Regions from separate parts of the Streptomyces sp. RKAG293 genome, predicted to be linked through region 2. Evidence: riboswitches for the same ligand, from Rfam matches in the RefSeq annotation. Region 2 holds a riboswitch; the other holds the start of a gene.
What was found. Region 2 has a riboswitch for cobalamin ahead of LNW72_RS11330 (cobalamin biosynthesis protein). Riboswitches for the same ligand answer to the same signal wherever they lie in the genome.
Positions count from the first base shown of each region.

Region 1: another riboswitch for cobalamin. It lies ahead of LNW72_RS05740 (DUF4430 domain-containing protein); the one in region 2 lies ahead of LNW72_RS11330 (cobalamin biosynthesis protein).

Region 1 is NZ_JAJOZB010000001.1:1,300,053-1,303,250, forward strand. It holds gene LNW72_RS05730 (cobalt-precorrin-6A reductase) at 1-161, shown strand, start outside; gene cobF (precorrin-6A synthase (deacetylating)) at 174-962, opposite strand; gene LNW72_RS05740 (DUF4430 domain-containing protein) at 1,044-1,535, opposite strand; cobalamin riboswitch at 1,688-1,846, opposite strand; cobalamin riboswitch at 1,993-2,182, shown strand; gene metE (5-methyltetrahydropteroyltriglutamate--homocysteine S-methyltransferase) at 2,367-3,198, shown strand, end outside.
Region 2 is NZ_JAJOZB010000001.1:2,564,992-2,568,189, forward strand. It holds gene LNW72_RS11320 (inorganic phosphate transporter) at 1-960, shown strand, start outside; gene LNW72_RS11325 (hypothetical protein) at 986-1,219, shown strand; cobalamin riboswitch at 1,369-1,497, shown strand; gene LNW72_RS11330 (cobalamin biosynthesis protein) at 1,625-2,587, shown strand; gene LNW72_RS11335 (cobyric acid synthase) at 2,584-3,198, shown strand, end outside.

The DNA of each region.
Region 1 (3,198 bases), 1.3 Mb from region 2:
CCAAGGACAGCGGCGGACCGGCCACCGCGGCGAAGCTCACCGCCGCCCGCGAGGCCGGGGTTCCGGTCGTCGTCGTCCGCCGTCCGCCGGTGCCCGACGGGGTGCCCGTGGCCGCGACCCCTGAGGAAGCGGCCGCGTGGCTGCACGAGGTGCCGGCGTAGCCCGCAGCCGGGTCAGCCGTCGTCGCGGTCGCCTGCGGGGGTTCTGCGCAGCAGATAGGTGTCCATGATCCAGCCCTTGCGGGCGCGGGCCTCGGCGCGCAGCGTCTGGATGCGGTCCGAGACGTCGGGCAGCGGTCCCGCGACGAGGATCTCGTCCGGTGTGCCCAGGTACGCGCCCCAGTAGATCGTGACGTCGTCCCCGCCGTCCGGAAGGTGCGCGAAGGCCTGGTGCGCGTCGAGCATGACGACGACGTCGTCGGCCCCTTCGGGGAAGCCCGCGGCCAGCTGCCTGCCGGTGGTGATCTGCACGGGCCGCGCGGGGCGGTTCAGCCCGGTCCGGTGCTTGGCGGCCAGCGCCGCGACGCTGCTGATGCCGGGGATCACCTCGTAGTCGAACGCGACCGTCCCGCGGCCGAGAACGTCCTCCAGGATGCCCAGGGTGCTGTCGTACAGGGCGGGATCGCCCCACACCAGGAAGGCGCCGCACTCGTCGTCCGCCAGCTCCGAGGTGATGAAGTGCTCGTAGATGTCGGCCCGGCGATGGCGCCAGTCACCGACGGCCGACGCGTAGACCGGTGACGGCGCCGTACGGTCCCGGTCCGGGTCCTGGGCCGACACCAGCCGGTGCGGGCGCGTCACATGCTGTTCGATGATGTCGTGGCGCAGCTGGACCAGGTCCGACTTCTCCTCGCCCTTGTCCAGCACGAAGAACACGTCGGCCTGATTGAGCGCCTTGACCGCCTGCAGCGTCAGATGGTCCGGGTCGCCCGCGCCGATACCGATGACAAAGATCTTTCTCACGGCATCGAGTCTGCACCATGCGGTCGGGGCGTGACGCCGCCGGGGGCGGCCTGCGGGCTGCCGCCCCCGGCGGGCCGGGGGTCAGAACGCGGTCAGGGTGAAGACGACCTTGTCACCGGTCCTGATACGGAACTGGCAGCCGCCCACGGGGGTCGGCGTGCCGTTGACGGAGATGTTCCAGTACTCGCTCGCGCCCGCCGTGTCGGCGGCTATGCGGCTGACCGCGTAGTCGTCGAACGAGGGGTACCAGGTGCCGTCCCAGGAGAAGTGCGCCCGTCTCGCCGCGTCGTCGAGCGCCGCGGTCGGGGTGGCCACCCGGCCCGGGTTGGCGCCGCCGTTGGTCCCGTCGCACCGGTGCGTGCCACCGGTGGCGGTCGTGACGTCATGGCCGCTGGTCAGAACGATGCCGTTGAAGACCGTGTGGGTGGTGTCGACGACCGTGACCCGGACGAGCACGGGAAGCGAGGCGGCGGTGGCCGGAGTGGCGGACGCGGCGGACGCCGAGGGAGCGATCGCCGTGAAGGCGAGAGCGGCGGCGGCCAGGGCGATGCGCCGGGATGCGGTACGCAGCACGATATGGAGAGCCTTTCGTACGGGGCCGGCGCCGGGACCCCGCACGTGTCCCCCACGGCACGTCGAACCCCTGGCGCGTTCCATGAAGGAAGCGGCAGGGGCCGGAGAACCAGGAGGGGTTCGGGCTCCACGCTGCAGACCATGACAGTGAGAAGCAGTGCACGTCGTACGGCGGGCTCTCCGGCTCGCAGCGCGGAACGCTGCTCACGGTTGCAGGTCAGCGCCGGATTCCCACCGGCTTTCCCCACTCGCGGACGCATGAAATTGTCGGCCCCGCCGCCCGTCGGACGGCCGGAACCGGTCGCATCGTACGGCCCGCCGCGCCTCGCGCACCACCCCTGTTTCCGGGTACTCGAGCGGGCCACGGGGCGGGACGAGCCGGTGTCCCATTTCACCGTCCGGTAGCTGAACAATGCTGACCCGGCGGCCCCTTTGGCCATAGGCTGGACGGTGCAGCTGGTTCGCCCTGTCCGCCAGACAGGCGCGTCGTAAGAGGGAACCCGGTGGAATTCCGGGACTGCCCCGCAGCGGTGAGTGGGAACGACCGCCGTCATACGCACTGGGACCCGAGCCGGGATCTGGGAAGCGACGGCCAGTAGGTGTCTCGTGTCCGTACGAGACGCGCCCGCGAGTCCGAAGACCTGCCACTGCCCGCGCGCCCCCAACGGCGCACGGTGATTCCGGAGACCTCGAGGGCGGGTCGGAGTACACATCAGGCGGGCACGTGCGGCGTTCCGGCGCTTCAGCGACGTGATCCCGTCCGGTCTGTGGTCCCTTCGCGCCGTCGATTCTCCCGGGGTCCTATGGGAGACACTCGCGAAGGAGAGTTCCATGACCAGCACGTCCGCCACCGCACGCTCGACCGTGCACGGCTACCCCCGGCAGGGCCGGAACCGGGAGCTGAAGAAGGCGATCGAGGGCTACTGGAAGGGCGACGTCGGTGCTGACGCCCTGCGGGACGCCGCCGCTGAGCTGCGCCGCACCAACTGGCGGCAGCTCGCCGACGCCGGCATCCAGGAGGTCCCGACCGGCGACTTCTCGTACTACGACCACGTCCTGGACACCAGCGTCATGGTCGGCGCGATTCCGGCCCGGCACCGCGCCGCGGTCGCCGCCGACGCCCTGGACGGCTATTTCGCGATGGCCCGCGGCACGCAGGACGTCGCGCCGCTCGAGATGACCAAGTGGTTCGACACCAACTACCACTACCTGGTGCCCGAGCTGGGCCCGGACACCGTCTTCAGCGCCGACTCGACCCAGCAGGTCGCCGAGCTGAAGGAAGCGCTCGCCCTCGGCCTCTCCGCGCGCCCGGTCCTCGTCGGTCCGGTCACCTACCTCCTGCTCGCCAAGCCCGCCCCCGGCGTCGCGGCGGACTTCGAACCGCTGACGCTCCTCGACCGGCTGCTGCCCGTGTACGCCGAGGTGCTCGCGGATCTGCTCGCCGCAGGGGCCGAGTGGGTGCAGCTCGACGAGCCGGCCCTGGTCCAGGACCGCACCCCGGGTGAACTCAACGCCGCCGCGCGCACCTACCGTGTGCTGGGCGGTCTCACCGACCGGCCGAAACTGCTGGTCGCGTCCTACTTCGACCGGCTGGGCGAGGCCCTGCCGATCCTCGCCAAGGCGCCCATCGACGGGCTGGCGCTGGACTTCACCGGTCCGGCCG
Region 2 (3,198 bases):
GCCGGGCTCCCGTCCAGCTCCTCCCACGCACTGTTCGGCGGCCTCATCGGCGCGACCCTGGTCTCCGTCGGCGCCCATGGCGTCAACGGCGACAAGGTCGTCATGAAGGTCCTGATCCCGGCGCTCGCCGCCCCGGTCGTCGCGGGCCTGGCGGCGATGCTCGCCACCAAGCTCACCTACCGGATCGGCCGCAACAGCGACCCGAAGGCGACCGCCAAGGGCTACCGGGCCGGGCAGATCGCCTCGGCCGGCCTGGTCTCGCTCGCGCACGGCACCAACGACGCGCAGAAGACGATGGGCGTCATCACCCTCGCCCTGATCACCGGCGGAGTCGTCGCCCCGCACGCCGACCCGCCGATGTGGGTCATCGTCTCGGCCGGCACCGCCATCGCGCTCGGCACCTACCTCGGCGGCTGGCGCATCATCCGCACGATGGGCAAGGGCCTCACCGACATCGAGGCGCCGCAGGGCTTCGCCGCCCAGACCGGCGCCGCGGCCACCATCCTGGCCTCCTCGCACCTCGGTTTCGCGCTCTCCACCACCCAGGTCTGCTCGGGCTCCGTGATGGGTTCCGGTGTCGGCCGCAAGGGCGCGGTGGTCCGCTGGAGCACCGCGGGCCGCATGGTCGCCGCCTGGGGCCTGACGCTGCCCGCCGCCGGCCTGGTCGCCGCCGGTGCCGCGCTGCTGGCCGGCCAGGGCGCGTGGGGCATCGCCGGGGTCGCCGTCCTGGCGCTCGCCGCCTGCACCGCGATCTGGCTCGCCTCGCGCCGCAAGCCGATCGACCACAGCAACGTCAACGAGCTCCCGGTCGAGCCGCAGGGTGCGGTCACCGCCGCCATCGCGGCCGTCAGCCCGCCGCCCGCCGGACCCGTCGCACCGCTCGCCGCGACCATCCCGGCTCCCGCGGCCGTCGCCACCCCCGTCGCCACCCCCGTCGACGCCGCACCGGCCACGGCCTGATCCCGGCCCGGAAGGAATCAGCACCATGCAGATCGACTGGCAGGCCCTCGGTACCGTCCTCGGCGTCACCCTCGCGGTGACCATCGGGCTGGTGGGCGTCTTCACCCTCGGCATCGTCGGGCTCGCCAAGCGCGGGTCCGCCACCGACGGAACGGCCGCCTCCGGCGGTTCCGCCGTCCTGACCAGGACCGGCGCCTACGCGTGCTTCGCGCTCTGCGCGGCGGCGGTGGCGTACGGCATCTTCCTGATCGTCGCCTGATCCTCTTCCGAGCACCGTGCGCCGACGGCGCAGGCCCGCATCCGCGAACCCGCGGGTGTGGGCCTTCGCACATCTTCCGTCGCAGGTCAACAGCGAGTTGACGGGGTTCGCGGCACGTGGTGGACTGCCCGGTGCCATACGGCGGTAGGAGAGGAAGTCCGGTGTGAATCCGGCGCGGTCCCGCCACTGTCACCGGGGAGTGCACCCCCACCAGAACGTCAGCGCCGAGCGATCGGCCGGACGGTCGGGGGTGCGCGGATCCGGGAGCCAGGAGACTCTCAACCGCCGGTCACGTCGAACCAGGGCGCGGACCCTGAGTGAGGACTCCTGCCATGCCCGGCCGCCGTCGTACTCCACCGGATCCCCAGGCCCTGTCCCGTCGAGGCGTGACGGCGGGCTGACACCGTGCGAGCCGGACACGCCTTCGCGTGCGGCGCCGCTCTCGGCCAGCTCGGCGACCTGATCGCGGGCGATCCACGCCGCGGCCACCCGGTCGCCGTGTTCGGCCGCGCCGCGACCGCCGCCGAACGCCGGCTGTGGCGCGACCACCGCGGCCACGGCGCGCTGTACACCGCGCTGTGCGCGGGCGGCGCGACCGCCGCCGCCGCGCTGGCCGCACGGGCCGTACGCCCCTCCCCCGCCGCCACCATCGCCCTGACCGCGGCCGCCACCTGGTCGGTGCTGGGCGGCACCTCGCTGGGCCGTGAAGCGCTGGCCGTCGCCGCGGCGCTGGAGGCGGGCGACCTCGAAGCGGCCCGCGAGCGGCTGCCGAACCTGTGCGGCCGCGACCCGCAGGCCCTGGACGCCGGGCAGATCGCGCGGGCGGTCGTGGAGTCCGTGGCCGAGAACACCTCAGACGCGGTCGTCGGCGCCCTGGTGTGGGGCGCGGCGGCCGGCGTGCCGGGGCTCGTCGGCTTCCGTGCCGTCAACACCCTGGACGCGATGGCCGGTCACAAGTCGCCGCGCTACCGCCGGTTCGGCTGGGCCTCCGCCCGCCTCGACGACGTCGCCGGCTGGCCCGGCGCCCGGCTGACCGCCGTCCTCGCCACGCTCGCCGGACCCGATCCGCGCGGCGCGCTACGCGCCTGGCGCCGGGACGCCGCCGGCCACCCCAGCCCCAACGCGGGCCCGGTGGAAGCCTCCTTCGCGGGCGCACTGGGCGTCCGGCTCGGCGGCACCCTCGCCTACGCCGGCCGCGTGGAGCACCGCGCCGTACTGGGCGCCGGCAACCGGCCGCCCGAAGTCGCCGACATCGCCCGCGCCGTACGGCTCTCGCGCCGCGTCGGCCTGCTGGCGCTGGCGGTCTGCGCCGGCGGACGGCTGGCCGTCACCGCGCTGTCGGCATCCACCGAGGAGGGAACCCGATGAGCGGTACACGCGGCGTGCGCCGCACCGGCGGAGGGCTGCTGGTCGCCGGGACCACGTCCGACGCGGGCAAGAGCGTCGTCACGGCGGGCATCTGCCGCTGGCTGGTCCGGCAGGGCGTGAAGGTCGCGCCCTTCAAGGCGCAGAACATGTCGCTGAACTCGTTCGTGACCCGCGAGGGCGCGGAGATCGGGCGGGCGCAGGCCATGCAGGCGCAGGCGGCCCGGGTCGAGCCGACGGCGCTGATGAACCCGGTGCTGCTCAAGCCCGGCAGCGACAGCAGCAGCCAAGTGGTGCTGCTCGGCAAGCCGGTGGGAGAGATGAGCGCCCGCGGCTACCACGGTGGGCCCGAGGGGTCGTCGTCCGCCGGAGGAACACCGTACGGCGGGAAGCAGTCCACGCTGCTCCCCGTCGTCGTGGAGTGCCTGGCCGAACTGCGGGGCACGTATGACGCGGTGATCTGTGAAGGGGCGGGCAGTCCGGCCGAGATCAACCTGCGGCACAACGACATCGTGAACATGGGCCTGGCCCGCGCGGCGCGGCTGCCGGTCGTGGTGGTCGGGGACATCGACCGGGGCGGCGTCTTCGCCTCGTTCTTCGGCACGACGGCCCTG